Regions from separate parts of the Paenibacillus sp. 1A_MP2 genome, predicted to be linked through region 1. Evidence: riboswitches for the same ligand, from Rfam matches in the RefSeq annotation. Region 1 holds a riboswitch; the other holds the start of a gene.

Evidence for each region. A riboswitch is a leader RNA that binds a small molecule or an ion and turns the genes downstream of it on or off. The one in region 1 is predicted to bind FMN.
Region 2: another riboswitch for FMN. It lies ahead of ACTWJ7_RS19465 (DMT family transporter); the one in region 1 lies ahead of ribD (bifunctional diaminohydroxyphosphoribosylaminopyrimidine deaminase/5-amino-6-(5-phosphoribosylamino)uracil reductase RibD).

The regions. Positions count from the first base shown of each region.
Region 1 covers NZ_JBQQCS010000001.1:2,922,665-2,939,014, reverse strand. Annotated here, with positions in the region: gene ACTWJ7_RS14370 (bifunctional 3,4-dihydroxy-2-butanone-4-phosphate synthase/GTP cyclohydrolase II) at 1-597, opposite strand, end outside; gene ribE (riboflavin synthase) at 647-1,315, opposite strand; partial or broken gene ribD (bifunctional diaminohydroxyphosphoribosylaminopyrimidine deaminase/5-amino-6-(5-phosphoribosylamino)uracil reductase RibD) at 1,356-2,458, opposite strand; FMN riboswitch at 2,815-2,978, opposite strand; gene ACTWJ7_RS14355 (peptidylprolyl isomerase) at 3,127-3,558, opposite strand; gene lysA (diaminopimelate decarboxylase) at 3,782-5,113, opposite strand; gene ACTWJ7_RS14345 (spore germination protein) at 5,218-6,825, opposite strand; gene ACTWJ7_RS14340 (stage V sporulation protein AB) at 6,912-7,334, opposite strand; gene ACTWJ7_RS14335 (stage V sporulation protein AA) at 7,321-7,977, opposite strand; gene ACTWJ7_RS14330 (AraC family transcriptional regulator) at 8,664-9,575, opposite strand; partial or broken gene ACTWJ7_RS14325 (DMT family transporter) at 9,684-10,621, shown strand; partial or broken gene sigF (RNA polymerase sporulation sigma factor SigF) at 10,710-11,464, opposite strand; gene spoIIAB (anti-sigma F factor) at 11,479-11,907, opposite strand; gene spoIIAA (anti-sigma F factor antagonist) at 11,930-12,283, opposite strand; gene ACTWJ7_RS14305 (D-alanyl-D-alanine carboxypeptidase family protein) at 12,426-13,574, opposite strand; gene ACTWJ7_RS14300 (purine-nucleoside phosphorylase) at 13,854-14,678, opposite strand; gene ACTWJ7_RS14295 (tyrosine recombinase) at 14,857-15,747, opposite strand; gene ACTWJ7_RS14290 (DUF4227 family protein) at 15,760-16,062, opposite strand; gene fur (ferric iron uptake transcriptional regulator) at 16,219-16,350, opposite strand, start outside.
Region 2 covers NZ_JBQQCS010000001.1:3,950,962-3,967,311, forward strand. Annotated here, with positions in the region: gene ACTWJ7_RS19440 (hypothetical protein) at 1-986, opposite strand, end outside; gene ACTWJ7_RS19445 (amino acid permease) at 1,310-2,749, opposite strand; gene ACTWJ7_RS19450 (amidohydrolase family protein) at 3,286-4,653, opposite strand; gene ACTWJ7_RS19455 (CGNR zinc finger domain-containing protein) at 4,880-5,440, opposite strand; gene ACTWJ7_RS19460 (DinB family protein) at 5,577-6,074, shown strand; FMN riboswitch at 6,157-6,309, shown strand; gene ACTWJ7_RS19465 (DMT family transporter) at 6,453-7,433, shown strand; gene ACTWJ7_RS19470 (amidase) at 7,572-9,077, shown strand; gene ACTWJ7_RS19475 (urea carboxylase-associated family protein) at 9,214-9,831, shown strand; gene ACTWJ7_RS19480 (LysE family translocator) at 9,959-10,585, shown strand; gene ACTWJ7_RS19485 (YqcI/YcgG family protein) at 10,668-11,429, shown strand; gene ACTWJ7_RS19490 (hypothetical protein) at 11,534-11,770, opposite strand; gene ACTWJ7_RS19495 (amino acid permease) at 11,848-12,864, opposite strand; gene ACTWJ7_RS19500 (hypothetical protein) at 13,078-13,266, opposite strand; gene ACTWJ7_RS19505 (glycoside hydrolase family 2 TIM barrel-domain containing protein) at 13,227-15,938, opposite strand; gene helD (RNA polymerase recycling motor HelD) at 16,219-16,350, opposite strand, start outside.

The sequences.
Region 1 (16,350 bases):
AATCATGTCCTGAATGCTGATCAACTTCAGATCATGCTTGCGAGCGATCTCCTGCAGATCCGGAAGTCTGGCCATCGTGCCATCTTCCTTGATCACTTCACAAATTACACCTGCCGGATAGGAACCACACATAATGGCGAGATCTACAGCCGCTTCCGTATGTCCGGCGCGCCGCAGTACACCGCCATCTTTGGCGATAAGTGGGAACATGTGGCCCGGCTTGCGGAAGTCTCCACTTTTCGCTTCGGGATCAATTAGACCTTTCACGGTAATGGAGCGTTCATGTGCCGAGATGCCCGTTGTGGTGTCTTTATGATCTACAGAGACGGTGAACGCCGTCCCATGAAAATCTGTATTTTGCTGAACCATGGGTTTCAGGTTGAGTTCGTCAGCACGTTGCTGCGTAATGGGAACACATACCAGACCTCTGCCTTCGGTAATCATGAAATTGATCACTTCAGGTGTAGCCTTTTCGGCCAAAGCGATAAAGTCGCCTTCATTCTCCCGATCTTCATCATCCACCACGATGACGGGTTTTCCCCGCATGAGATCGTAGATAGCTTCCTCTATAGAATTCAGAATGGACTGCTCTGACATAGGTCCCCCTCCAGTTTCCATTTCAATATATTTGTATTTAACGGATGAATTAAGCAAATCCGTGATTAGCGAGAAAATCCTCACTGATACTTCGCGGCTTACCTGCACCGTTCTCCTGATGTCCCTTACCATAGTGGAGCAGATGATCCACATATTTACCCAGAATATCACACTCGATATTGATGGTATCTCCTGTCTTTTTGACATTTAATACAGTCTCACCAATCGTATGTGGAATAATGGATACTGTGAATGCAGTCTGTGAAGTTTGCACAACCGTTAGACTGATTCCATCCAGGGTTACAGACCCCTTGGGTATTAAATATTTAAACAACTGCGTATCATCAGGTTTAATCTCGAAAACAATCGCATTCTGGTCACGAGTAATGCTGCCAATGACTCCGGTACCATCGACATGGCCCTGAACAATATGCCCGCCAAAACGACCACCTGAGAGCATGGCTCGCTCCAAATTGACTTTGCTGCCGGATTGCAATTGACTGAGATTGGTGTGTCGATAAGTTTCAGGCATCACATCGGCAGTAAAACCATCACCCTCCAGAGTTGTCGCAGTTAAGCATACCCCGTTTACAGCTACGCTATCGCCAATCTTCAAGTCGTTCATGATGGCGGAAGCTCCGATATTCAGGACCATCGCTTCGCCTTTCCGACCAATACGCCGGATCTGACCGACTTCTTCCACCAAACCGGTAAACATGCTGCCACCTCCTTTATTTATTTCGTTATAACAAGCTCATTTATTCAGGCCAAACCGGAATTCCGCCAATGCTAATATTATCTCCAACTTGCTCAATTTCCAGCTGATGTAATTGAATCGCCTGGCTCATGCGCTCAACTCCCTCGAAGCGGAAACTGCCTGGCGTATCGTATCCTCCGACAATTTTCGGAGCAATGAACATAAGCAGTCGATCTACCAATCGCGCTTCCAGCATGGCCCCATTCAGTGTGCCCCGCCTTCAAGCAGAATCGATCCGATCTCACGCTCACCGAGCTTGCTGAGTGCATTTAGTAGATCTACACGTGGTCCAGGACCACAGCGGATAATCTCCACACCGTAGGCTTCCAACCGCTCAGCCGCTTCAGGACTCGCCTCATCCGTTGTAAGCACCCATGTCGGTACAAGTCCATCCTTGACGATTTTGGAGCCTACAGGTAGACGCAGCTTGGAATCTACTACGATTCGCACCGGGCTGATGCCTTCCACTTGTAATCTTGTCGTGAGCTCCGGATTGTCTGCAATCACGGTTTCAACACCAACCATAATGCCCTGATGTCGATGACGAAGGGCATGCACGATTTCCCGAGCCGACTCGTTGGAGATCCATTTGCTGTCCCCACTACGAGTTGCAATTTTGCCATCCAGTGTAGAGGCCGTTTTTAAAGTCACAAAGGGGAGACCTGTTGTAATGTATTTAATGAATTTCTCATTCATGCGTCTGCCGCGCTCACGCAGTACACCAACTTCGACTTCAATCCCTTGTTGACGCAGCATGCTGATGCCTCTGCCGGATACTTGCGGATTCGGATCTTCGCAGCATACGACGACACGTTTCACTTTTTCATGAATAAGGCGTTCGCTGCATGGTGGAGTCTTGCCATAATGACTACAAGGTTCAAGTGTAACGTACACTGTACTGCCTTCTGCATCATTGCCCGCCATGTTCAATGCATGAACCTCTGCATGGCCCGTCCCCCGTTTGAGATGACTTCCGAGGCCCACGATACGTCCTTCTTTTACAACGACACAACCTACTACCGGATTGATTCCGGTCTGTCCTTGTGCCCGTTCTGCCATATCCAGTGCCAACGCCATATAAAATTCATCATTAATCATTTCCAAGTCCGTTCACCCCACGGTTAAAATCTCAGTTATAGACCTCCCTTCCAACAGAGAGGCATGTTCCATATCCAATAAAAAATCCCCGTCGAACAAACCGTTCGATGGGGATGATGAGAGACATGTGTCACCAGCAGTAGTATGGATACAGGCCAACAACACTTCGCCCAAAGCTTCATTTCAGGCAAGTGAAAGCAGACACATACCTTAATGAACTTCAATTACAGGTAAAGAGCTTCTATGATGTGGCATATGTATGAAGATTGCCGGAATTAACCGGATTTCTCCCTGCACAGGAATGAATTCGTCACAAACTGTACAGCAACACTACTGCGGAATGCGGCCCATTAGGACAGCACCCTCTCCTTCTCCCATCCAGACTATACTGTCGGTTCTGGAATTACACCAGATCAGCCATCTGCCACAGGCAGACGGGTCACGGACTTTGCATCAATGCTGGATAGATATCCTCACATACTGCATCACCGCCGGTAGGGAATTACACCCTGCCCTGAAGGATTCGTTGCGTTATTAATTGGATGTTAGCACTTTAACGCCAAAAAATCAATTGTTTTTTGTTCCTTTTTGTCACATACTAACTTTTAATAAGCTTAAGTGTAAATAAAAACCGCTTCGCTAATTGCGAAACGGTTTGTGTACGGTCTTATGGATTAAGCTTCTACAACTTCAACAGTTTCCATTTTGTCGCGACCTTCGAAAGCGTCTACGAACTCCATACCCTTGGTTACTTTACCAAATACAGTATGTTGTCCATCCAAATGTGGTTGCGGTTGGTAGCAGATGTAGAACTGGCTTCCGCCTGTGTTACGGCCTGCATGTGCCATAGCCAATGTTCCGCGCTCATGTTTGTTCGGGTTGATTTCACAGTTGATTGTGTAACCTGGACCGCCTGCACCGCTACCGTTAGGGCAGCCGCCTTGAGCTACAAAGCCCGGAATAACACGGTGGAATACAAGACCGTTGTAGAAACCGGAGTTAGCCAGTTTCTCAAAGTTTGCCACTGTGTTTGGAGCTTCTTGATCGAACAGATCGATTACAACTTCTCCGCCGTTTGCCATTTTGATTTTCGCTTGTTTCGCCATATGTAAATGACTCCTTTCGTATTGACCATCGTTAATGGTGCCAGAACGCATGACCCTGGGCCAAGCTTTATAGCACTTTTCTTAGTGTACACCGAAATTCGATTGATCGCAAAATAATCAGCAAGATTTTTTCGAAATCCTGGCCTAAAGATTGCAAAAGAAGACAAAAAAGGATTGTCCTTTTTTGTCTTCTTCATATAATGCTCCACTATTTACACTTCAATTAACGGATAACTGGCTGTTTGGCAATGCGCTCAGGTACCAGATCATTCTGAATGATGTCCTGATACGTCTCACGGCGTACGACAACATCCCCTTGACCATCTTTGACAAACACCACTGCCGGACGACGGATCCGGTTATAGTTGCTGGCCATGGAATAGTTGTACGCGCCTGTGCAAGCTACTGCGAGCAAATCTCCGCTTTGCACTTTAGGCAGGTCCAGATCCCAGATCAACATATCGCCGCTCTCACAGCATTTACCTGCAACAGATACGGTCTCCTGGGCAGCTTCATTTGCACGGTTAGCCAATACAGCTTCATATTTGGACTCATACAGTGCTGGACGTGGATTATCGGTCATCCCACCATCCACTGCCACGTATTTACGAACCCCCGGAATATCTTTGCTCGTTCCAACGGTGTAAAGCGTTGTTCCAGCTTCACCCACGATACTGCGGCCTGGTTCAACCCAGATCTCAGGCACAGCATAGCCGATTTGGGCAAAATGATTTTTCACTGCATCCGTGATGGCTTTTACGTACTGTGAAACTTCAAGTGGCGTATCTCCATCGATATAACGGATACCGAAGCCACCGCCCAGGTTAACCACTTTGAAAGCAACGTTAAGACGCTCATACACATCTGCTGCAAACTCAGCAACGCGCTGAACAGCCATTTGGAAGCCTTCAACCTCAAAAATTTGAGATCCGATGTGTGAATGCACTCCGAGCAATACCAGATTAGACTGCTTGGAAGCCAATTCAATAGCTTCAAATGCCGTTCCGTTTCCGATATCGAATCCAAATTTGGAATCCGTTTGTCCTGTCGAGATATATTCATGCGTATGCGCTTCAACACCAGGCGTCACACGCAGCAAGATGTTCACCTTGCGATTTTTGTCTGCGGCTACAGCTTGCAGCAAGTGCAGTTCATTGAAGTTATCCACAACGAAGCAGCCAATCTCTGCATCAAGCGCCATTTCGATCTCTTCCAGCGTTTTGTTGTTACCGTGGAAGTGAATGCGCTCAGCCGGGAAGCCAGCTTGCAATGCCGTAAACAATTCCCCATCGGATACAACATCCAGGGAAAGTCCTTCTTCCGCAGCAAGAGCACACATAGCCATTACGCAGAATGCTTTACTTGCATAAGCCACCTGGAAGCCCAGGCCTGAAGCTCGGAATGCTTCCATGTACTCTCTGCAGCGCTCGCGAACCAATTGCTCGTCCACAACATACAGAGGAGTTCCAAATTGTTCTTTCAGGTCAGTTGCATCGACTCCGCCAATTTCCAGATGCCCCTGTGCATTTATTTTACTTGTACCATGTAAATACATATTCTGCATTCCTCACTTTTTTATATACTGGAACAGCTGTTATTCCAATGATTTTACACCAGTATATCAAATTAGAAAATGAGAAGAATGGATTTTTCGGCTGATCATTTGTGTTTTTTACTTTTTTCCAGTTTCCCGTCTGGATCATTGTCCATTTTGGTATTGTCACGCGTTTTATTGATTGAAGGACGTTTTTTATTCTCCAACAGCGGTAAACGGAACAAAAAGTTACCCAAAGCCTTTGCATTAAACGGTATGAACGGCCAGAGATACGAAGAGTTGTACGAGCGATGCAAGGTGAGAGCTACGATTATAAACGTCGTCCCGGCAACGAATCCAGGAACCTTGAACATCGCCACAGCCACCAACAAGAACAACCTGACCAACCGGTTTGCCAAACCAAGCTCATAACTGGGGGTTGCAAACATGCCGATCGCGGCGATAGCCATATACAGTACAACTTCATTCACAAAATAACCCGTTTTCACAGCGATATCCCCGACCAAAATGGCCGCAATCAAACCCATGGCCGAAGCGAGTGGCGTAGGGGTATGTACTGCTGCCATCCGTAATAAATCCACCCCGAATTCAATAAGCAGGAACTGCAAAATCAGCGGCAATTTTGCATTCTCGTGAGGACCGATGAACTCCATTCCTGTTGGTTTGATGGCAGGGTCAATAACCATTAACAACCATAACGGCAGCAGGAAAAGCGAAATCAGAATACCTCCAAATCGTACCCAGCGCAGATATGTTCCCATAAACGCTGTCTGTCTGTTCTCTTCCGCATGCTCGCATAAGTCAAAAAAAGTCGTCGGCAGAATCATCACACTGGGTGATGTATCTACAAAAATAACAACCCGTCCGTCCATCAGATGGGAAGCCGTCACATCCGGTCGTTCCGAATAGCGAACCAACGGATACGGGTGCCATCCCTTGTTAATAATCGCCTCTTCAAGCTGCTTATCGGCAGCGGGGATGCCGTCGATATTCACACGTTTGATCTTTTCACGAACGGAATCCACTTGAACCTTGTCCACGATATCGTCAATATATACAACACAGACATCCGTTTGAGATCTCCGCCCAACCTGCATAATTTCAAATTTTAATCCAGGGTCCCGTATTCTTCGACGCACTAACGCCACGTTGGTCAGAAGTGTCTCCGTGAACCCGTCTCTTGAACCACGCACCACTCTCTCCAGCGAAGGTTCCTCTGGTGAACGTACTGGATAGCTGCGCGTATCCATAATGATGACGGAACGATCCCCTTCAACAAACATGGCACTCATGCCTGTGAGGACCTTGTTGATGACGGCACTCATTTTCTCCACTCGCTCAACTTGAATATGAGGAATGTAACATTCGAAATACGACTTTAACGCATGTCCGGACACTTGCTCCGGTGTAAGATAGGTTAACCTTTTTAATACCTCGAGCAAAATCTCATCTTTCGCAAATCCAGTCAGCAGCAACAATCCAACGCGTTTGCCGCCCAAGACCATTTCCCTCATATTCACATCAAAGGACTCTCCAAGTCCCAACACTTGCTGAAGCGTGTATTTGTTATCACTCATGCGAGGGGAGATATCGTCGTTTTCCTGCCAATATTTCACCGATTCCTCAATACTGTCAGACATTTCATTTTGCTTCTTCTTTTCGTGAGCCTTCTTTTCTTCTTCCTCCTGAATCTGATAATTAGATTTAGGCATCTTCTCTTCGGATGCTACTTCGTTGGAGTCCTGTCCGTCTTTGCCCGATCGTACGTCCATTTCCCATCCTCCTTTGGCCTAACGTTCTAACGCTGGTATACAAAAAAGTCAAACAGGGAGCCTGTCATCTTCCCCAAAATCATGGCAAGCAGCAATCCAAACAAATAAGATTTCATGCCCAGTCGTTTCGCCAGTACAGGAAGTACATTAAGCACTTCCGTGAGTGCCGCAGCAAGCAGACCAATGAACACACCGCAAAATAGTCCGATGATCGGGCTGAGCAGCAGTACGCCATGTACTTTCCAGTGCCAAAAATCCGCAACGGTACCGAGCAGCGAACCTCCGATCAAGGCCCCTTCATACCAATGGGTTTTATCGTAAGTACGCGTAAGCTGCGCCAATCTGGGGATCATATCGAGCACGAGAATCAGCGCAATTACACCACTTCCTACGGCGATTCCCCCCGCAATTCCCAGCACAATGCTGATTGCTCCGTTAAGAACGCTCATCCGCATTCATCTCCCTGCGTTCCTCTTCATGCATACGTTCGGTTTCTTCAATCACTACATACTTGTCTACATTTTGCTGATATAGGAACATTTCTACTTCCAAAGGGGTAGGTTCTTCATTCCACTTTTTCTTGAATAAATGATTGAAGAACACGGCCATACCAAACCCGATCCCGATGGAATACGCCACCTGAAACAGATACGGATGCTCATCCCGGCGGCCTGTAATCATCTCTACAATTCGAATCTGAACTTCCTGCATGTTGACGTCCGCATGAAAATTCATAATAGTCAATGCTGATCCAAAGAAAAGCAGCAGCCACACCAAGATAAACAAAGATTTGGAAGGCTTGCCACTTCCCACAACCACCTCAACAAGTGTGTGCCCCGATCCTATTAATTCAACGGTGACATCTGGCAAGACCCGACGGATCTGAGGAATGATCTGCAATATATCAATGAGGATTAGATTGCCGTCCTCCGGTCCGGGGCGCAGCAATTCGAGCTCAAGCAGCCTTCTTTCCTGTTCTTCGGGAGAGGTGAGCAAGTGAGCGACATCTCCAAGCTTGACGCTTCGGCCCCTCTGGATGCGAATACGGCTGCGCAAACGAACATAGACCGTTGGAGTGGGTGTCAGTGACATCCGAAACACTCCTTTACTGCGTAATTTAGGTTAGTATTTGAAGAATGTGCAAATTTATTACATTCTGTTGGAAAAAGGTTGTGTGGGCCCTGCGGGCGCTTCGGGATGGATCGGCCACGGTCGCTGTTATCCCCGGATTTCTTGAATCTCCTTTACCAAGGAGGAAATCCGGTGCTAAAGGCGAACGCTTCGCTCCTTTGTCCCATTCCATCCCTCCGCTGCACGGGTCCCTTTTTTTCCAAAGGTCTGCAATAAACTTTCAGGGGTGAGGTATGAGGAAAAACACGCGGGCACTCCAGCAGCAGACCAACCTTCCGATCGCTGTTGTCTCCAAATTTTCTTGATTGATTTCTACTAGTGTATAAATTCGGAGACAAAGGCGAACGCTTCGCTTCTTCAGGTTTATTCTGCTGCTTACGTTGCTAGTGTATTAGAAACCACCTCGGGGCTTCGCTCCTTTGTCCGATTCCATCCCTCCGCTGCACGGGTTCCCCTTTTTCCAAAGGTCTGCAATAAATATGCTGGGGAGTGGTAGTAGGAGATTTTATAACCTGGGAATTAAGGCTATATTTTTTTGTTAGAATCCTTTTTTCAGATTAAAAAAAGCCGCTAATATAGCGACTTATTGAGAAGAGAAAATCTTATGGATAGACTGGTAAGAAACTTGGGGATCGGGCTTTTTTTGTTCAATGTCTAATCCCCTCCTTATTCCTCAACTCCAATTCCCTTCTGAACTTTAACGGGGTGATTTGCATGCTTTTGCGAAATTGGTTGATAAAATAACTCGTGCTATTAAAACCGACTTCATAAGCAATCTGAGTAATGCTATAGTCTGGGATTTGTAACAGCTCCACGCTCTTTCGGATGCGATAATCGATAACATATTGCATGGGTGTCGTCTTCAACATTTGCTTGAAATAACGGCATGTCTCCGAACGGCTTAACTGACCCGCCCTTGCTATATCCTCCAATTTGATGGAATCAGCAAAGTGCATGTGAACCCATTCGACCATGTCCTTCATTCGCCTGCTTTTGATGATTTCTGATGGATCATATTCCAGCGCATAGCCACTCGTAATCAGATGTTTCCACATCGTCAAGAGGTGTGAAGCTACATTTATTTCGTACAATGGAGGCTGCTCATCCAGATTCTTTTTAATATCACGGATGGCGTCTAGGATTTGAGCTCCCCAAGGTAGTTCCCCTTTGATCAGAAGATAAGGTAAATTCGTGGCTGAGATGTAAGGATGAACATACTGCACATATAACTCAGAAGGGACGACAAAATAGGGAGACAGGTTCAAACAGAGATAAATACAATTATCGTTCTTACGGTTGTCTTCTGCCATATGCATGGAACCACTGTTGATAAACACCCCGTCACCTTGCGGCACAACGATCTTTTGATCATTCACATGGAAAAGAGCTTCTCCCTGAATAACCAATATAAACTGCAATTCATCATGCCAGTGCAAAGGGATATGACCGTGAACATTGCGTACAATTGTGGTTTTATAACACGCCACAGGCAGTGTAACCGTACGATGCTCCGTCAGCTCCCTCCCGTTTTGATCAATCCTGAATTCTGTCTTAAGCATATTCTCTCATCTCAATATATTTATATTTATCTGTGCGATATTGATATTATTATAGCCTATTTCATCTTAAGATATCACTATTCTTATATTAAGGTGAGGGCAGTATCCATGAAAATACCTATTCAAAGATCTAGAAAAACAGGCATCTTCTTCGTTCTTACAGGAGCGATATGCTGGGGCATTGGCGGAACAGTTTCTCAAAAGCTGTTTCAACAATACGGAATCGAAGTCAACTGGTTTGTAACGGTACGACTGCTGATTGCCGGCATACTGCTTCTCGGTGTGCAATCCTTAACACCACGGCGCTCGCAAATTTTTGATATGTGGAAAAGCAGAAAAACAGCCTTGCAGCTAATCATTTTCGGTTTATTCGGGATGCTGGCTGTTCAGTATACGTACATGGCGTCCATTCAACATGGTAACTCCGCAGTAGCCACACTCCTTCAATATTTGTCACCTGTCATGATCATGATCTATATGATCTGGCGAAGACAGGCTGCTCTGACCAGAAAGGATGTTACGGCGGCGATTCTGGCACTAAGCGGGTGCTTTCTTCTGCTGACCAATGGTTCTCTCTCCCAATTGTCTGTGGCGTTACCCGCAGTATTGTGGGACTTTTATCCGGAGTTGCTGCTGCCTTCTATACCCTCTATGCTGTGAAACTGATTGAAAAGTTTGATTCACTGGTTGTGGTAGGCTGGGCAATGATTATCGGAGGGACTGCACTGAGTCTCATCCACCCACCGTGGAAAATGAACTTTGTCAGCTTGCGTATGGAAACCTACGGATACTTGGCATTTACCATTATTTTTGGAACGATGATTGCATTCTGGTTCTATATCGAAAGTTTAAAAAGCCTAACAGCGAAAGAAACAAGTCTAATGGGAAGCGCTGAACCTCTTGCTGCCGTTGGCACGACAGTGATCTGGTTGCATGAACCTTTTGGTTTATTTCAATGGCTGGGGACTGCATGTATCATTGGATTGATCGTACTGTTGCAGTCAAATCGCTCCAAACCCAAACCCATCCAGGTCAACGACAAATAACCTTCTTCGCGTATAAATGTGCGATAGAAGGTTGTTAGTTGTCGTATATTGCTGGTTTAACACCAATATTGTTGTCTGCAATCCAAAATCACTGTGCGATCTGGTCGCGGATGGATTGAAGTATTTTTTCTCCAGCCGTGACACCTGCACCTGGGATATGCCCAGCCTGCTGGCGACCTCGGACTGGGTCTGATCCCGATAATACCGGAGGTATACAATCAGCCGTTCCCGTTCACTGAGACCGCCAATCGCTTCGTTTAGCGCCAGTTTGTCAAACCATCGTTCCTGAGACTCGTCGGCAATCTGGTCCATCAATGTAATCGGATCGCCGTCATTCTCAAACACTGTCTCATGAATGGATGTCGGCGGTTTGTTGGCTTCCTGGGCAAATACCACTTCCTCCGGAGTTACCCCCAGTTCTGCGGCTACTTCCTTAATCGTTGGCAGACGATCGAGGTGTTTGGACAGTTCGTCCCTTTTTTTACGGACTTTATTCGCCATTTCCTTGAGTGAACGACTGACTTTAAGCGTACCGTCATCCCGCAGGAAACGCTGAATTTCTCCGATAATCATCGGGACAGCATAGGTGGAAAATTTCACATCATAACTGAGATCGAATTTATCCACCGATTTGAGCAGCCCGATACAACCAATCTGGAATAGATCTTCCGGCTCATATCCCCTGTTCATAAAACGTTGTACGACGGACCAGACGAGTCTGATGTTGCAGTTCACCAGCGTATCCCGCGCGACATTGTCACCCGACTGACTGAGCGCAATCAGCCGTTTGACCTCGGCATCGTCCAAATAGGTCTGTGAAGACTGTTTCACTTCAGCATCCATAAGAACACCAACCCCTAATTATACAATGCTTTCTTGGATTCGATCCTCTTCTTCATCTTGATGGAGGTGCCTCTGCCGGGCTCACTGCTGACTTCGAATTCATCCATGAAGTTTTCCATAATGGTGAAACCCATGCCCGAGCGCTCAAGTTCGGGTTTGGACGTATAGAGCGGCTGTTTGGCCAGTTCAAGATCTTCGATGCCTTCACCTCGGTCTTCCACAATAATGGTAATCATGTCATCGCGAATCTCGGCTTGAATGGACACGACACCTTCCGGATTGTTATTGTAACCGTGGATGATGCTGTTCGTTACGGCTTCCGAGATGACCGTCTTCAGATCACTGAGCTCGTCCATCGTAGGATCAAGCTGGGAGATGAAGGCAGCAACCGTCACCCGGGCGAACGATTCGTTCTCCGACTTGGCCGCGAATTGCAGATTCATGAAATTTGCCCCGTTCCTTCATTCATGAGACGACCTCCAGACCTGAGAGAGCAGTTCCCTCATTTTCGTAAATCGGCATAATCTTGAACAATCCCGACATTTCCAGCAAACGATACACCGGCGGATTAACATCACAGACAACCATCTTGCCGCCTTTATTCTTAATGAGCTTGTATCTTCCCAAAATGACACCCAGACCCGAACTGTCCATAAATTGCAGATCTTTCAGGCTGAGTACCAGATGCTCGCATTGTCTGCGCTGAATAGCTTCATCCATCTGCATCCGTATCATGTCAGCTGTATGGTGATCCAGCTCCCCGGATAATCGCACAATCAGAATCCCGCGGTGATGTTCCATTTCCACATGCAAGTTCACGTTTGCTCACTCTCCTCCCTGTCTTGAACAAAGATTTCTACGTTTCCGAAGGCTTTTCCTGCCCCCGACAAAACTAGAAGAAAACCCCTATTTAACTACAAAATATGTTCAAAGGATGTACGTACCCTGCATCAATCGCCACTTAATCGAACAACTTGGAGGTTGTGCGTTTAAACAGCTTCCACCAGCCAGCCTTGTTCACATCCTGAGGAGCCTGAATGTCGAATTCCTTAATTACCTCGTTGCCCTGGTAGACGACAAGCTTACCTACACTCTGACCTGCTTTAACCGGAGCTTTTAATTCTTTTGCCATCAGCAATTCATGACGGATCTCATCCGATTTCGCACCTTTGCGCATCAGCACACTATAATTTTGCGTTGCATTCAGCGGCAATTCGGACACTTCACCTTTTTCAATTTTCAGGCTGCCCAGCAGGTCCCCTGATTTGTACAGAGCTTTCATCGTGTATTGCCCAAAAGCATAGTCAAACATCGAGGACACTTCACTGTTCCGTGTTTTGGTATTGGGTTCTCCAAGTACAACCGCGATGGTACGCAGCCCGTCCTTCATCGCTGTAGCCGAAAGACAGAACTTGGCTTCGGATGTATATCCTGTCTTCAATCCGTCGGCACCGGAGTAGAAACGAACTAACTTGTTGGTATTTACCAGCCAAAATGGCTTCTCGCTATCTTTACGAAGGTAGTCCTGGTATGCTCCTGTATATTTCGTGATCCCAGGATGCTTCAGCAGTTCACGACTCATGACCGCAATGTCATGGGCGGAAGAATAGTGGTTCTCTACCGGTAAGCCGTTACAGTTAGAAAAATGAGTATCCTTCATGCCGAGCTCCTTCGCGCGCTCATTCATTTGCTGCACAAAGGCTTCCTCTGAGCCGGCAATTTTTTCGGCCATCGCTACAGAGGCATCATTACCGGACGCCATGGCAATGCCTTTTAACATATCATCGACCGTCATCTCTTCTCCAGGCTCCAGAAAAATCTGTGATCCACCCATGGATGCCGCATATTCACTCGTTCTCACTTTATCCGTCATCTTTAGCTTGCCCGAGTCGACCGCTTCAATGGTGAGCAGCATGGTCATAATCTTCGTAATGCTCGCCGGAGGCAGCTGATCATGACTGTTTTTTTCAAAAATAACCGTGCCCGTATCCGCATCCATCAAAATGGCGGAGCGTGCCGACGGGGCCAGATCTGCTCCTCCCGCAGCTTTCGGTTTTTCTTCAGCCAGCGCTGTTGATGCCACCAGGGGCAGCAGAATACAAAGGGTCATGAACAATGCCATTATTCGTTTCTTCACTAGGGTTACCTCCTCAAATGACTTGCTTACTGCATGTTCCATGCATGTACTGCTAATCATTGTCGGCCCGTTTGGACTAAATTATTCCATGTAAAGAATGATTTCCCGAACTTTTTATGTAATCGGTGTGAAACACAAAAAAAAGCGCCTTCACTCACTTCGTTGATGAGCAGCTTGTTACAGCAAAGAAATAAAAAAAGCAATCTGCCCCAATGATTCTCACGAGGGAAGATTGCTTCTCTATATTACAACTTACATTTGTGGAATAACAGCCAGAACAAGGGCCAAGAAAGATTCACGAACACGCTCTGTCGTCTCCATAACCTCATCATGCGATAACGGCTGGTCCAGAATGCCGGCAGCCATGTTGCTGATGCAGGAGATACCGAGCACTTCCAGGCCGGCGTGGCGTGCCACGATGACTTCGGAAACCGTCGACATCCCCACAGCATCTGCACCCAGTGTACGCAGCATCACGATCTCAGCTGGTGTCTCGTAGTTCGGACCGAGCATACCTGCGTATACACCTTCACGTACATCAAAACCTTGTGAAGCGGCCGTGTCCTTCGCCAGCGCGCGTAAACGGCGGCTATAGGCTTCGGACAGGTCCGGGAAACGCACTCCAAGCGCGGAGTCATTCGGTCCGATTAACGGATTCTTGCCTGTGAGATTCAGATGATCCGAGATCAGCATCAGGTCACCGGCTTCATATGAGGTATTCACACCACCTGCTGCGTTCGTTACGAGCAAGGAAGTCACACCCAGTTCTTTCATAACACGTACCGGGAAGGCTGTCAGTTCAGGGCCATATCCTTCGTACATGTGGAAACGACCTTTCATCATGACGACCGGACGGCCTTTAATGGTTCCAACCAGTAATTCGCCTTCATGTCCCTCGACTGTGGACACCGGAAAATGCGGAATATCCTGATAGGCGATGCTGACGCCATCTTCAATCAGTTCTGCCAAAATGCCAAGTCCTGAACCTAAAATCAAACCGACTTCCGGCTTAATGGAACTTTTGTTTTGGATGTAAGATGCCGCTTCCAAAATCATCTGTTGGTTTAATGCTGTCATAAGATGTTCCCCTTGAGTTGAAACGTTCCGTCTGTATCCGCAAATGCAACAATCGAAACATACACACTGAATTGATGCATTTGCTTATGTATAACGGCGTTTACGTGTGTTCAATTTATTTTATCCTAAATTGGACTATTGTTCCGCTTTTTTTTGCAGATTTGTAACCATATAAAAACTATTTTGCCCGCGGATGATGAGATTCATATATCTCTTTCATCGTTTTGCGACCATGATGTCCATACTGCTGCCCAGGCTGCTCCACATGACCGAGCATGTCCTGCACCGCACGTGTATCTGCCCCACTGGCAATCAGATGAGCAGCAAAGGAGTGACGCAGCGTATGCGGCGTAATTTCGCCTGAGATTCCCGCATCCACCGCTGCTTTTTTGAGCAGCTTCCAGAAGCCCTGACGGGTTAATCTTCTGCCTGACACGTTGACAAAGAGAGCCTGCTCGTCCGCCTCATTTTTGATTAACAGGTTGCGATACTCATTCACATAAACACTCGCCCATTGAGCGGCGGGCGCACCTATGGGCAAAATTCGTTCTTTGCCGGCACCTCCACAGCGGATAAAGCGCATACCTGGCTGTACATCCCGAACGTCCAGCGCAATCAGTTCGGAGACGCGAATGCCTGTTGCATACAATAGTTCCAGCATGGCCCGGTCACGAACCCCCTGCGGTGAACGAGTATCGGGGGATGCGAGCAGCAATTCGATCTCTTGGATGGTTAACACCTGTGGTGGTGTCTTGTCTGCTTTTGGAGCCTCCACATCAAACGTGGGGTCCTGTAATATCTCACCACGCCGCATCAAAAAATGAAAATAGGAGCGCAGGGATACGACACTGCGAGCAATGGTAGCATTCGCACGACCTGCCTGTTTCAGCTGACCTATAAACAGGATCACATGCGTCCGTCGCACCTGCTCCGCTTCCCGGATACCGTATTCTTTATCCGCAAATTCGATGAACTTGTCCACGTCCCGAAGATACGATTCCAGCGTGCTGCTCGACATCCCTTTATCCTCTTCCAAGTATAAGGCATAGGCGTGTATCGTCTGCTTCATGCACAACGCTCCTCATCTGACAGGACTGCCACACGGGCAACCTGCTTCCGTATTTGCATCCCTGGCTGTCCAGCTACTCTCCGTACCAATAGAATAAACGGAGACGCTCTGCCATCGTAGGACGTCCTTCCCGTTACTAGGCCAAACCGTTTCCTGAAATACTTTAACCGCATTTCCTGTTGGCATCTGATATTGGTCCACAGGTGAGATCCAGCCGTTGAACAAATCCAAGACATGATAGAACAGATAAACTAATGCAGCAAAAAATACGATAAATCGAATAAAACGGAGCCCTCTCCGCAGCGATATAATCATGGGTTGTACCCCCTCCTGGTTCGAACTGATTCGTCTAGAATCAGGGTATGTCCGCAAACACAGGAATATGACATTCAGGGTAAACCTTACATCACACGCTGGACCAAAAAAGCTCTCCCGTCAAAACCGCCGGTGAGAGCTTGAAGATATGCTATGTTATTCTTCATCTTTGGGCTTCTGGTCATTTTTAGCTTTGCAACGGTAACAAATCCCATGGAAATCCAGTCGGTGATCTACTACCGAAAAGTTAAACTCCCGCTCCAGTCGCTCTTCAAGCGGTCCAAGCCA
Region 2 (16,350 bases), 1.0 Mb from region 1:
TCATGCAGTCCATTCACAGATTCACAGATCTGAACATACAGATCCATACGCAGCGTCTCTCCTTCACACGCAACCTCGATTACAGGCCATTCTTTCTTTGAACAGGATGACCAATCAGCCAATTCGTTCACGGGCACGATGCTTAATTGTTTACTTTCGGGATGTACACGGTATATTCCCGTGGCCTGAGGTTCATCACCCAGCTTGTCTATCGAAAGTTTGGCTCTGGAATCTTCATCCGGGGCCGAAAAAATTGAATAACACCATGGCGTAACTCCCCAGACAATCGCCATTAGACCTTCTTCCAGCAAGGTGTCCGAAAGGTCGCCCTCACCGAATTGTTCAATCAGATTATGGTTTCCAGAACCGATCAGCTCTTCTACACGCTTCTCCATACGAGGCAGATCTGCGAGAATGAAGCCACCCCTTCCGTAGGAGTCAAATATATGATTCTCCCGTGTCCATACAGCTTCCGGTGCTGTACTCATCTGCGCAGCTTCGGCTGGAAACAGACAGATCGCTACGGTTACGACCTGAGCATATTTCACCATGGCTTGCTGCTCGGGCTCCAGCTGCCCCTCTGCAATACGTGGTGTTTTAATGTGCAAGGAAATTCGCAGTTCGTATTCTCCTTCTGCAAAATCAGCCCAATTCAATATGATCGGATGATCTATTCCTTCAATAGGAGCGAGTGAACATGTACTGTTTGGTCCCAAGGCAACCGTATATTGTACAAACCCCAGCTCTTCTCCATATACGATAATGGCATCTTGTCGATCCAGCGGTGTATCCATATGTTGCGCAACAACCGACACTTTGCGTCCATCCTTCAAACGACGCTGCGGATCCAGCTCTAACTGAAATACGTTCTTGTCTTCTGGGTGTGAAATGATTAGCTTTGTTTCAGCAAGCACGGATGAGCCAGCCAAAGCAAAGCCGAAATTCGAATTTCGGTGATACTGATTGATATGTAATGGTGTGTCCATGATACATCCCCTCTCCTATGTCTGATGGCATGTCACACCCCCAAATATATGTCATATTTGCCCTGACCGCAACCCTGTTTCCGCTGACAATGACAGATCTATCACGTATTAGACACCCATAGCTCTCTCTATCCATCCCTGCTTTCTTTCGTAATGCATGATCTGCTTTTACAGAAAAAGCCCCATACCACGTCGCTTTGGCGACGCAGCATGAGACTAATTTCAGCTAACTACATTTACTATAAACCCAGTTATCGATAAATTTAATAACTCATCACGATGTCTCCCACGATGTTTCTACAATGTGGCTTAAGCTATGACTTCTACTTTCTTTTTGTTATTTTGAACGTGTCCGAAATTCGCCGTGCCGGATTCAAATGACTGTGATGGCGACCGTAGGCAAAGTAGATGATTAAACCAATAATTAACCAGCCAAAGAACGTAATCCAGGTCAGAGCCGCAAGACGTGTCATGAGATACATACAGCCAACAGCGCTCAGAATAGGGATCAGTGGAACGAAAGGCACACGGAATCCTCTTTTCAGTTCCGGGTTGTTTTTACGCAGCACGATAATGCCCAGACTCACAACCGCGAACGCAAACAGTGTCCCAATGTTGGTTAACTCCGCCAAGTGGCCAAGTGAGATGAAACCCGAGAATAAAGCGACGATGATCCCAGCAACCCAAGTTCCCATAGCAGGCGTTTGGCTTTTGCCACTGACTTTGGAGAATACCGGAGACAATAGACCGTCCCGTGACATGGAATAAAGCAAACGTGTCTGACCATACATCATAACAAGTAATACAGTGGTAATCCCTGTAATGGCCCCAAGTGAAACAATCCATGACAATCCTTTCAATTGAACAAATTCAAAGGCAAAGGCAACCGGATCACTCACATTCAGCATGTGATAAGGTACAATCCCTGTCAGAATCAAAGATACAACAATGTAGAGAACGGTACAGATCGCAAGGGACGCGATAATACCGATGGGCAAGTCCCGTTGTGGACGTTTCACTTCTTCCGCGGCTGTAGAGACAGCATCGAAGCCGATATAAGCAAAAAACACTGTTGCCGCCCCTGCGGTTACCCCTGACATTCCAAACGGAAGGAACGGCTGCCAGTTATCCGGCTCGACATAGAATACACCCACACCGATAAAGATCAACACCACAATAATTTTAATCGCCACCATGATTCCATTGGCACGTGCAGCCTCTTTTACGCCTCGGGTGAGCAGGAATGTAATAATTAACGTAATCATCGCTGCGGTGATGTCAAAATAGGTTCCCTTTTCCGGATTAAATGCACTGGTGAGCGCATGTGGTAATTCCAATCCGAATCCGGACAATAACGTTTGAAAATATCCTGACCAACCACTGGCCACAGCCGCACTCGCAAATCCATATTCCAGAATAAGATCCCATCCGAGAATCCAGGCAATGACTTCACCAAAAGCGGTGTAGCTATATGTATACGCACTTCCCGAAGCAGGCACACTGGATGCAAACTCGGAGTAACACAATGCAGCGAAGGCGCAGATTATACCTGCCAGCAGAAAAGACAGTACCAGACCGGGACCTGCATATGTTGCAGCAGCAACACCTGTTAATACAAAAATTCCCGTACCGATAATCGCTCCTACCCCGAGAGTCATCAGATCTAGGGGGCCCAGTACCCTTTTCAAAATGTTGCTTTCGTTATCACCGGTGGCAATCGGCTTTTTTCTAAATAGGGAAGATCGATTCTGGTTTTGATTCATACACAGTTTCCTCTCGTATTGAAAATGATGAATGTGTCTCTTTACTTCAGATATTTTTGTTGGGTTCATCTGTTCTATGAAAAAGTCGTTTGTTCTATCTTAACGACCAACTATAAAAAACTATCGATTTCTACACTTTGTCGCGTTGCTTTGTTAAATTAAATCATAGTATATTTTGTGCGTTACAGACGAAATTTATCATGATCTGTTGGACAGGGATGAATATGAAAATCGATTTAAAATAAAACTGCGTATAATTTATATTATGCGCAGTTTTTTTAGGGTTCTTTTCTCAGTCTTATCATTGTTTGTTCGTTGTTAGATGCACTGATGCAATCGAAGGATCTTTTCGCCTTATTCCGCTGTCCTTTCCTAGCTAACTTTGCGTGGTTTACAATAAACACGCAAGTTAAAGAGCCGCATATCCCTATGCAGCCCTTCGATTGAAACGCTATCAGATCTATTACACAGATGAGAACATCTACTCTTTTCATTCCGTAAGAGAATTTCTCTTTCATTCACATGGGACACCAAACTTATGAAAATACAATTCGCTCTGCATCCGACATCCGATATTGAGATAGCAAATATTCCTTGCTTGCCAAAGCCTTTCGACGGACCTCATTCAGATCGACATGCTGCAGCTTACCTTCGCGCTTCACCAACCGACCTGCTACAAACACAGTGTCCACATTGGATGGATTGGCAAATTGAACGACGGCTCCAACCGGATCATGCACCGGGAACAGGTTAAGGTCTGTGGTTCGGATCATAATCAGATCGGCTTCTTTACCTGGAGTAAGCGTGCCAATCTTCCGCTCCAGTCCCAGAGCCTTCGCCCCGGCAGAAGTTGCAAATCTCAGAACTTGACTGGATTGCAGATTAAGCTCACCAGGCATTTCACCCTGTAGTAAAAGCTGTTCATTCCCCCTGGAACGCTCTGCTTGAAGAGCAAATTTCATCTGGGAGAACATATCCCCACCCGTTGATGTTACAACATCGACACCAAGCGTTGGCGTTCCTCCGTTTTCAAGAAAGTAACCCGTTGCCGGATACCCGTGCCCCATCATCATTTCCACTTCCGGTGTGACGGACAGTGAGGCACCGCTATCGGCCAGCATTTTATACTCATCCGTATCCATCGTATTTCCGTGTACAACGTTCAGACTCGGACTCAGTAAACCAGCTTCATACATTTTACTTATCGAACGATCTACAGATCCCCAGCTTCCAAAGCCAACATGCATCGAACATATCGCATCCAGCTCTTGGGCAAGCTGAATTTCCTTCACCGTGGTATCCCAATGGCTGAACTCCGGACCACGAATGGCAAGACCGAACGTCAGTAACTGATCCTGTGAAGAGAAATACTGTTCCTTGACCCTTCTCACATCATTCGAATAGGTTAGGTGACTCTCTCTGTTCCAGTAGGGTGTCTCACCGGGTACGCCATGAGCGAAAACCGCCCGAATACCTGCATCCTGAAGTCCGTGAATCAGTTCATCCGTGTGCTCTGTTGAATACGGCATACTCCAGTCAAGCACCGTGGTTACGCCTGCATTAAGCGCTTCCAAAGAACCCAACAAATTGGCGATATAGCCGTCTTGTGGGCGGAGTTTGCTTCCCATTGCCCCATAGTAGAGGTTTTGCAGATAGACCGGCAATGACCAGTTGGTTCCCGCTGTTTTTACGAGCGACTCCCACACATGCCGGTGTGTATCCACAAGTCCGGGAAGTATGATCATCTCCGATGCATCTATCACTTCCGCTTCCATACAACTCAGATCGGGCTGGATGGCAGTAATAAGAGAATCCTCAATTAGAACATCCGCCCTCTTATACTGCCCTACCGACGAATCCATAGACAATACACAACCGTTTTTCAGTAGATAACTTGTCCCCACAAGACACATCTCCAATCATTGTTTTTTGTTGGATATACGCTTGAATCCCGGATGTTGATCTCTGACTGACTGAATGACTAACTGAATAAGCTACTAAATTATTTTAAGTACATATACATTATATAGCAATAAATGGAAACATGCAATTTTGAATTCATAGAAATCATTTCGAATAATTCCCTGTCTACCGCAAAGTTCAGCAAATGATACATTCTGTACATATACCTTACTCTTTCTGCTGATCCACCTTCCGTTTTGCCCGAAATCTTCTAACTTTCATCAGGTTACCGCACATCTTGTCATCACAATATCTCTGGGTCCGACTACGCGTATCATCATAAAAAAACCATCGGCAGTCCGAATTATCACAGATTCGAATCCTTCCTGCATCCCCTTCAACCACTGTGACGGCAAAATCAGCTGCGACCTCAGCCATAACCTGCTGCCAATGAAATTTTACAGGAACCAGCGAAAGTTTCAGTCCTTCTTCTCCAGAGTACAGCCTTCTGGTAACCTGACCTTCTCCCATCATGGCGTTAAGCCATTCCCGGTCCTTGTCCGGTAATGGGTTTCCGGCAGATAAACGAGTTGCAAGAGCCTGCAATTCGCCTCTGAAGCTTCTCAAAGCCCTCTCTTCTTCGGAAGAAGCAGGTATAGGCGCGTTCAGTTGCCATTGTTTCAGAAATCCTTGCTGCCATTCCGTTCTGCCAAGCCTGTCCTCCGAACGATCTCCGCCACGCCAGTCATGATAATCACTGTTCACAAAATCAGTCCATAGTCTATCCATAGTACCTCCGCTAAAATGTAACTACTTAAATATAAAAAGATAGTTACATCCATTCAAGTTTGGGTTATATTAATTGTAACCACTTTTAAGCAGTTTAGCTAGTTACCATGAATTTATTTTAGGGAGGAAAAAATCAATGACTACCTCAACAACAGAACTATTGCTCATTCAGAAAGATGACACCTGGGACCAATGTAATTGGATTGTGCCTTTGTCCAAAGCGCTCGATGGGTTGACTGCCGAACAGGCAGCCTGGGTTCCATCATCCGGTGGATTAAGCATCTGGCAGTTGGTTAACCATATGTATTATTACAATTTTCGTTTGTTGAGTCGCATTCAGGGCACACCTCCCTCCGGTACACCTGCCGAAAACAATGAATCTACCTTCGGAGACTCCGGGGACCCTTCCGATACCGCTGGCTGGAGTACGCTTATGCAAAATACAACACAATTAGCCGAGCAGCTTCGTGATCAGCTCGCTTCATTAAAGGATTCCGACCTCGAAGCCCCTTACATGGATACGAATGAAAAATGGGCACATGAACTTGCCCGCTGGATACTCCACGATGCCTATCATGCAGGTCAGATTGTATTACTACGCAGACAACAAGGAAGCTGGAATATCATATTCTAAAAAAACACTTGAACTGCTAGCGCTTACAGGAATAAGATGAAATTATTAATGTTACAGCTTGTTCAATACACATATAATTGAATAGGATCTTCGGGGTAGGGTGCAATTCCCAACCGGCGGTGATGTTCTTCGGAACCAGCCCGCGACTCGCTGTTTGACTCAACTTAGGTCATTCAGCGACTGACTTGGTGTGACTCCAAGGCCGACGGTACAGTCCGGATGAGAGAAGATCAACACATTGGCATGCCTTTACGGATAGGCTTCTTTCCGTATGACATGTCAATGATTGAGCCCCGTTTATTTGGTGTATACCAAAACGGGGGCTTTTGTCGATTTTGCCAACTGAAGATTCCGTGTTCTGACGAAGGAGTCCTGAATATGGAAAAGACCCAATCTGCATCAACCGTTTACCGTAAGGAACGAAGCAATACCGGATTTTGGCTCGTCGTACTCGGAGCCGCCCTCTGGGGTGTAGATCCACTGTTTCGTATTATTTTGCTCAAAACGATGACCTCTACTCAGATTGTGCTGGTGGAACATATTATTGTTAGCCTTGTGGCGATTCCCGTCCTGTGGAAGTTCCGTGCTGATCTGAAAAATCTGCGCGCACGTCACTGGATTGCCGTAATCTTTATCTCCTGGGGAGGATCTGCTCTCGCTACGGTATTATTTACTCTTGCGCTTACACATAACGATCCCAATACCGTCTTGTTATTGCAAAAGATGCAGCCGTTATTTGCGATTGTTCTGGCTAAGTTACTCTTAAAAGAAACATTGCCACGCCGCTTCGGTGGACTATTTATTATAGCACTTGCAGGAACGTACCTGCTTACGTTCGGATTCACCCTTCCTCTTGGGAACTGGGACAACTGGGTTCATGCTGGCAGCCTGTTATCGCTGGGAGCCGCTGCATTGTGGGGCGGTTCAACGGTTATGGGGCGGCTGATGCTGGGGCAAACCCGTTATGAGACGGTTACCTCCCTTCGCTTTGTCGTCGCTTTGCCACTGCTGATCTTTATGACGTGGAACGAAGGTGCTGCCTGGACATTCCCTTCCGGTACAGGTGAGCAGGCGGCTGTGGCACTCAATATTCTAGGCCAGGCATTGCTGCCAGGGTTGCTGAGTCTTCTGTTATACTACAAAGGCCTCTCTTCTACCAAAGCTTCTGTTGCAACGCTTGCGGAACTGAGCTTCCCGATGGCTGGTGTGCTGGTAAACTGGATTGCATTCCGTACGCTAATTACATGGGAGCAACTGGTTGGGTTCATCCTCATCTGGATTGCCCTGTTCGCCATCTCCAAGCAGCAGGAACGCTCAGCGAGTCCGGCTGACGCAGCACCCAAGATTCGTACGAATTGATTGAATTTCTTACAATATAATTAGTCAAGGCACTGCACATCCATTGAGATGTACAGTGCCTTTTGTCTTTTCACTATTCCGGTGGTACGATGACATATGGAATAGTAGATCAAGTCAATTTAGAGAGGAACGATCATTATGTCTCCATCTTCATCATTTTCATATACATCCTACGATGCCATAGGTTTGGCTGAATTGGTTCGCGCCAGGGAGATATCTCCGGTCGAATTGCTGGAAGCGGCATATGCTCGCTTGGAAGAAGTGAATCCGCAGCTTAACGCAGTTATTCGTACATATGAAACACGTGCACGTCAGGAAGCGGGGATGGTTCGCCCGGGAGAACAGCCTTTTGCAGGCGTGCCTTTGCTCTTAAAAGATATATCCCAATCCATGGAGGGTGAAATTCTCACCTCGGGTTCACGTCTTCTCCGTGAGCATCGTGCACAACGGAATTCCAATTTCGTTTCCCGCCTGCGTGATGCAGGATTCATTATCATTGGTCATACCAACACGCCGGAATTCGGTCTGAAAAATATTACCGAGCCCCGTCTTCACGGCCCAAGTCGTAATCCATGGAATACCAATCACTCGCCAGGTGGTTCAAGTGGAGGTGCTGCTGCCGCAGTAGCCTCGGGTATTGTACCGCTTGCGGGAGCCAGTGATGGCGGCGGTTCAATCCGAATCCCTGCTTCATTCAGCGGATTGTTCGGACTCAAGCCTACACGTGGACGTACACCCGTAGGGCCGGGGGTCGGTCGTCAGTGGCAGGGTGCATCGATTGATTTTGCCCTATCCCGCTCTGTTCGCGACAGCGCTGCTTTACTGGATACACTGCAAGTCATTCAACCCGAGGCGGCATTTCATGCTCCCCTCTTTCCGGGAAGCTATTTGGCTGATATGAACTATCCTCATCAACGCAAACTGAAAATCGCTTACACGACAGCTTCACCTGTAGGTACACCTGTGAGTGATGAAGCCAAAGAAGCGGTATATAAGACGGTTCGCTGGCTGGAAGAACAAGGTCACGAAGTTGAAGAAAAACTGAGTCCGGTGAATGGTGTCAAACTGATGGAGAACTATTACATGATGAACAGCGGCGAAATGGCAGCGATGATTTCTTCCATGGAACGTTCAATGGGCAGAGTATTAACATCGGATGATATGGAGATCGAGTCCTGGGTTTTGGCCGAAGCCGGCAAAAAAGTATCCGCTGCCGAATTCGTACATAGTCTGGCGGAGTGGGATGTTGCCGCAGCCCAAATGTCCACCTTGTTTGAACGGTATGATTTTTATGTCACACCCGTGAATGCTTTTCCAGCACCCAAAATCGGAGAACTGACGCCTCATGATGAACAGATTCAGTATCTGATGCGCATTAGCGATTTGGACAAGAGCCAGCAGCAGCAGTTGATTTACGAGATGTTTGAACCAAGTCTCACGTACACACCGTTCACTCAGCTCGCAAATCTGACGGGTCAACCTGCCATGAGTGTTCCTGTGCATCTGACTCCTGAAGGGCTGCCCATGGGTGTACAAATTATGGCAACAAAAGGCCGTGAAGATTGGTTACTTCATCTGGCTGGCCAGCTGGAGTCATCCAAACTTTGGGTCGGAATGAAAGGTAATCCACTGTTTCCAGTATAAAATTTAGTTTTTAACATTTTTGCAATAAATTCAAGATACTCACACCCTTTAGAAGCATCGGCTACATCACTCATTAAGTGCATGAAAGTAACGTCATTTCCGCATACTGAGTTTAAAAACATCGGAGGAAATACGGATGAATTCTACGGGTTTATATAAGCAGTCCATTCATATTCCTGCCAAAACAGGCTATGCGCTTAGAGTGAAAAAAGGGTCGCGGATTCGTATAACCGATTTGGAGGGACAGCAGGTGGTTGATTTTGTCGCTTATGATGCGCAAAATATCAATAATCGGCTCGATCCCGGCGTAACACTCGATGTGCTACGCACTTACAGGATTAAACCGGGGCAATGTCTGTATTCCAACCGGTATGAACCTCTCATTTCCATTGTCGAAGAAACTGTAGGTATTCATGATTTTTTCAACTCGGCCTGTCGTCCGGAAATGTATGAGGTCTTGTATGATAAAAAAGACCATCCCAGTTGTTATCATAATCTGAATACGGCCCTGGAACCGTTCGGCATCGTCCCCCCGGATCAACATTATCCTTTCAACCTGTTTATGAATTCTGTTGTAGACGGTGAGGGGAAAATTGATGTGATTGCCCCCGAATCCAGTGCCGGAGATTATGTTGAGATGGAAGCCTTAATGGATCTGATCATCGGTTTGTCTGCTTGTCCATGCGAAGAGAGTGTGTGCAACGGTTACCATTGCACTCCTGTTCAATTAGATGTGGAATCTCCGAGCCTTTAATGCAATAACATTATAATGTACGGACAGCTTGTTCTAATTGGCTCCAAACGGGAATACGATGACTTGTACCCATATGTGTGTGACTTACGGTACAAGTCGTCTAACCCGTTAAGGAGTGAACGCGTATATGTCTGTACTGTTCAGTTATATTATTCTGGGAATTTCGCTATCAGCTCCGATTGGTCCGATTAATGCTGCTCAGCTGGATCGAGGGGCCCGCCATGGATTCATGCATGCCTGGATTTTGGGTCTCGGAGCCATGTTTGCCGATCTGGTGTACATGCTCCTGATTTATTTTGGAGTTGCCCATTTTCTGGACACGCCGTTCATGCGCTCTTTTCTTTGGTCTTTTGGCAGCTTTATTCTGGTGTATACCGGTGTGGAAACACTGTCCAAAATAAAAGACGGCATTCAGACCTCTTCTACAGCAGAAGCGAAAGTTGGAAAATCCTTTGTCTCTGGCTTCCTGATGGCCTTATCCAATCCGCTGAATATTTTATTCTGGCTCGGAATTTACGGCTCTATTCTTGCTACAACCGTGAAGCATACCGATACGGCTCATCTGCTACTATACAGCTCTGGTATATTCATAGGAATTCTTGTATGGGACGTTATCATGGCTGGCATGGCCAGTCGATTTCATAAACACAGCAACGAAGCCGTGTTGCGCTGGATCTCCATCATCTCAGGCATCTGTCTGATCGGATTTGGCCTGTACTTCGGATATGAAGCTGTACGCTCCATCTTTTTCTGACATAAAAACGACACTGGACAGTCACCCAACGCCATCCGCAGTAATACGTTAACGGTATCATGTGGAATGGAGTTGGGAATTCATGGCAGAGCTGTACAGTGCCGATGAAATAAAACCATTATTTAAAGATCTGCCCGAATGGCAGCAGGACGCTTATTCACAATTCGCCAATATGATAGCAGATGAGGGGAATACGTATCCATGTGTACCCGGACGGATGGGTTTTCTCTCCGGCCATCTGAGATACGGATTCACATGTGATCCGCGTACACAAGCTGCTGCCAAGGACATGGCAGAATTACTTAGTCAATATGGACCCGTTTCCCGGAACACGGGACAATACGCTTCCTTGGTGGTCATTTGCGAGACACCGGATGATTTGAAAAATAACACAACAGTGGAGCAGTATCAGTCGTTGTTCTGGGAAATGCTTAACCGGGTGAGCACACTCGATGAAGCTGCTTGGCCTGAACATATTTCGACGGATCCGCATGAAGCCACGTGGGAATTTTGCTTTGGCGGGGATCCTTATTTTTGTTTCTGTGCGACTCCCGCGCACGAGCTCAGAGCCAGTAGGCACTTCCCTTATCTGATGTTTGCATTTCAACCACGGTGGGTGTTTGAATCGATTAATGACAACACACCTCTTGGTCGTAAAATGAAAACCTTGATTCGTAAACGCCTGGCAGCTTATGATGCCGTTCCGGCTCACCCATCACTCATGTGGTATGGACAGCAGGATAATCTGGAATGGAAACAATATTTCCTGCCTGATGACGAGCAGACCCCTTCCAAATGCCCGTTCTTGCGCATGAAGCAAGCCATTGGCAAGTTGACGAAATAGCTGAAACAAGGCATTTCAGTAAAGCCATTCAAGAACCTATCACTTAGCAGATTGGCTATGACGCATGGAAGAGCTGTGCCCAAGAAAGATCAAAACGTTGACGGTTAAGTGGATGTTGATGATCGTGGTTTCCGTAATTTGTTCACAATGTAGGTAATTAAGGCAATCAATATAACAAGACCTATACTTGCCTGCAGACCTGTTCTGCTGGCTTTTTCCATGGCGGTCCCTGCTACTGCTGCAACAATAAGAATCATGGCGATCCACACTTTGACACGATTCCATTTCGTCGGTTTCATTTTCTTGATATACGTGATGCAAATCAGAAGCCAGGTATACATTAATACCAAGCTGCCTGCGGTAGTTATATATTCAAACAGGCTCTTAGGCATCCATAATGCCAATAGGGTAGAAAGTATTAATCCGGCCGCAGTGCATCCCAATGCATGAAGAGGCATGTTCTTTTTCCCCATGTCTTCGTAAACATCTTCGGTGCATCTCCGTCTTCACCCAGTTTAACCAACATGGACGTTATCGCATAGATTGAAGCAACCATCGTGGAGAACCCGGCTATAATCAAAATTCCGTTGAGAATATGAACCACGACCGTAAATCCAATCGATGACATCGCTTTGACGAGGGGACTCTCGTCTGGTGTTAACTTCGCGGCTGGCACCAGCAGCAGAATTAAAGCAATCGCTACAACATATAGCGCACTGACGGTTAACAGCATGACTCGGCCTGACTTGACTGCATCCTTTGGTTCCTTCAGCTTGGCTGCCATCAAACCCATGATCTCAATCCCTGCAAAAGCAAAAAAAGCATAAATAAATCCGGTCCACACCCCTTTTATTTTGTGAGGAAACCATTCATTAGTTATTTTCTGCGGGGTAATCTTCACATCTAACCATCCGAGGCAAGCCGCTGCCGCAATCACAATAAAAGCAACCGTTGCAGCCAGCTTGATCACTGCGAGCACATTCTCGGTTTGGGTTAACCCTTTGGCTCCCAATGCGGCGATGAACAATCCAATGCATGCATATACCGCTACAAACGCCCATAATGGAAACTTGGGAAACCAAAATTGAGAGAACAACCCGAGTGCCGTTAATGAACTCCCCATAATTAGCATTTCGGAAGACCAATACATCCAGCCGCTACCGAAACCGGCCCATGGCCCGAAGGCTTCTCCGGCATAGGTTCGAAAAGCCCCTTCCTTCGGATCTTCTGCCGTCATTTGAGCCAATGCACCAAATACAAAGTAAGTCCCGGCAGCAGCCAGCACCAAAAGGATAAGCACCGATAAACCGGCCCAATGAATAGCGAGACTTGTCCCAAGGAAAAAACCCGTTCCCAGCGTACATCCCGCTCCAAATAATGAAAGACTAATCCAGCTCAGTTTCTCTCCTTCTTTTCGATGCACGTGACTTTTCATATGTATCCTCCTTCGTGCGTTCACCATTACGATTTACATATGATGGAGGTTTTATGTCATTTTGGGAAAAAGAAATGAAAGTGATTGCAATTAGTTTACATAACAATAATTTCGTCAACTTATTTAAGCGTCTGAAATTAAGGAAAACCCTTCAAACTGAAAAAACAGCTTGAAGGGTTTTAATGTTAGTTCCTTAGAACAGACTTTCGTTGATTATGGTGAATCTATTTTTTTGCCCAACAACTGCTGCAGCTCCTCCAGCCCTAACTTGGCTTCCGGGTTAAACTCTTCACTTTTTACATATTGTGCTAGGCTGTAAAGTAATTGCCGCCCTTCCGCCTTGTTAATCAATTCATCATAATTTAGCGCCCCAACCAGCAGCTTCCCTTTCCAACCTGGCATTCAAACAGCAGACCCAGCTTATGATTACGTTCAAAATTATCGATGGTTTGAACGAAAGGCTGAACATTCGTGGATACCTCATCCAGAATTAAAGATCGTGAGTTCATGACGATATGCCACCACGGGTAAGTGGAATGGGTCTCACTTGGAAAGTGCTTCAATGCCGGGTGCGAATTATCAATAAGCAAGCCTAGCGTACCGACAGGAACGGGCTTGTTCATGCTTTCCGAGATGGATCGGAACATCGGATAACACCAGAAATCGGTACAATATGTACCTTCGGCTGAACTATCGTTATGTTCCAGTGTTGGAAGCAGCAGCACGCTCTCGCCTTTTTTCAGTAAATTAATAACTTCATCGGACAATTCCTTATAAATAGGCTCATGTTCCATAGCTGTCACATCATGATCAGGATATACCCAAAGATCATATTGTTTCCGGATATCGGTACCTGGAATATACAGGGATAGAACGATGGACGTCATCTTTTTCACAGCAGGGAGCTTGAGCTTTATTGGGCTTATCTCAAACCAAGTTTCTCCAGCAATAAAGGGGATCTCTTCTGTTCCTGATGTAATCAGATGATCCGAATCACGCATCTCCCACTCCACGGTATGACCTTTCAATGATTGTGATCGGAAGTACCTTAATTGAATGTGGGCATCAAAATCTTCTCCCGAAGTGTAGTTATATTTCTCGAATCGAGCCAGAAGTACGGCATCGGAGCAAAATGTTCTCCACTCCTCGGGAGTAACCAATCCTTTGGAATCCATGAAGGCATCCAAAATGCCTACCAGTGCTGTCCCCTGTCCACTGAAGTCCTGAAGATCAAGCAATTGAAATCCTGCCAGATGTTTGGATCGAAATGCCGCTTCAAGCTCTTCCTTATAACAGGCTACAGCAAGCTTGCCAGAGCTTTGGAAAAATGGTTCAGCCAGATGTGCCATTCCTTTGGCTTGCAATCGCTCACGAAACACCTCGAAGTTTTTTGCCTTCAGCGACCCGGTGTACTTCTCGATCTCTTCGTAGTTGGGGTACATGGCATATTGTCCAATTTCATGGGATATGACGGGTAGATGTGGAATAAGCTGTTGTTCAGCCGAAGCGGCTTTCACGGTCTTGGCTTCCGTACCATATTGAATCTGAATTTCCGATTCAGCTGCTTGAATTCCCTCTTTTTCCGAAACCATCCCATCCGGCAAGATCATGTCGTCGTAGTCCTTTAGGGTACCAGGCACATCCGTTTGCACATGACCCAACGGGGCATCACACATGGCATAGGACCCGCGGAAAAGTCTATCTTTGGAGAATCGTACGCCACAGTAAAAGTCTTCTTCCTCCAGAATAAGCGGAGTGAACTGAAAATTGTTTGAACCCTGGGTGTACAGATGGCGTGGATCAAATGCTTTATACGCTTTTAGAATGGCATTAAGTCTTTCTTTACTGCCCCAAAGTTCATTACCGAGTGACATCATTACAAAAGAAGGATGATTCCCATACGCCTTCAGCATGGCGAAGCCTTCACGAATAAGATAGTCCTGTTCAGCCTGATTATGCTGTGGATCAAGTTCATCCGTAATCGTACCCCAGAATGGAAGCTCAGGCTCCATGTAGATACCAAGCATATCTGCCGCAGTGAACGCTGCCTCCGGCGGACAACAGGTATGGAAACGATAATGATTTATGCCATATGATTTGGAAATGCTCAGGATTCGTAGCCACTCTTCCACATCGGTTGGCGCGTAACCCGTAAGCGGAAATAGGAGACCATCATGTTTTCCACGAAGAAAGGTCTTTCGGCCGTTAATGGTAAAAGCATCTCCCCTGGCTTCAAAATCTCGTAGTCCTGTTATGATTTCAGTTGTATCCAGCACATCTCCTTGTTCCCCTAACAGAGTGAGGGTCAGCACATAGAGATTGGGGTCCGAATCACTCCAGAGCAATGCGTCGTCACCCATCTTGTAGAGCACATTAACCTCGTTCTGGTTGCATGGATAGGTTTGCTCAATCACCACATGCTTTCTGTCGGAAGGCACATATCCATGAGTCTCTTTTAAAAGGGGATTGAAGGTTTGTGCAGTAACGGACAGTACCGTACCTGGTATGGATTGAGACAATGTACTTGTGATTCTGAATGTTCGCTCTTTAGCATTAGGATAGATCTGTACCTCACCCATGTGCAGCTCGTGGTATAAATGAAGCTCCAGCTTTCCGGTAATTCCGTTCCAGTTGGTTTGAGTATCGACGGATGTAAGATGACCGCCTTTCGTCGGATAGTCCGTATTATCGACCCGGATGGTGAGGGTGTGTTTCCCCTCGGAAAGCCCTTCAAACAAGCTATACACATGAGGGGTGTTGAGACTATCCTGTGCTCCATACTCTCCAGCATCAACCCACAACTTGGTTATACGCGTGCGTTCCAGATACAAATCGCATTTCTTTCCAGCAAGCGCTGCGGGGATATCAATCTCCCGTTTCAGCCAAATCCAGCCTTCATAGGAATATTCATCGGTCAAAGACCCGATGTGAGCCGCATCACTCTTTCTTCCTTTGCGTGCATGAGAGGTCGTATTCGGCAGTGTTATGGTGTCGCCAAATGGGCCTTGAACGCCTTGTTTATGTTCATCCAGTTGAAGCTCCCAGCTTCCCTGCAAGTTAATTCTGGTTAACATGATTTCAACTCCTCTATGAATTGATGTATGTAATCTTTACTTCTGTCTCTATGTTTCAATAAATAGAAGTCCCAAAATTAATAGTACGTATTCCTATTATATAACTGTAATCTTAGTCCACCCATATAATAATAATTATGCTGAGTATAACAATACGGAAATAATTCAAAGAAAGTTGCTAACCAAATTTCACCTCTACAATGACTTAGAAATGAAAAAAAGTCGCCAGAAAGGCGACTCGTGAATCTTTATTGGATTACCTCCGTCAATGTCGACATGTTTATTCCGATGTATGGGAGTTCCATTCCTCATACAAATCCGCTGCCAATGCCTGCACGAAAGGCGACCAATCGCCTGTCGTGTACAGATGAAGTCGATGCATACCTCGTGTACATGCCGTATAAAGAAGCTT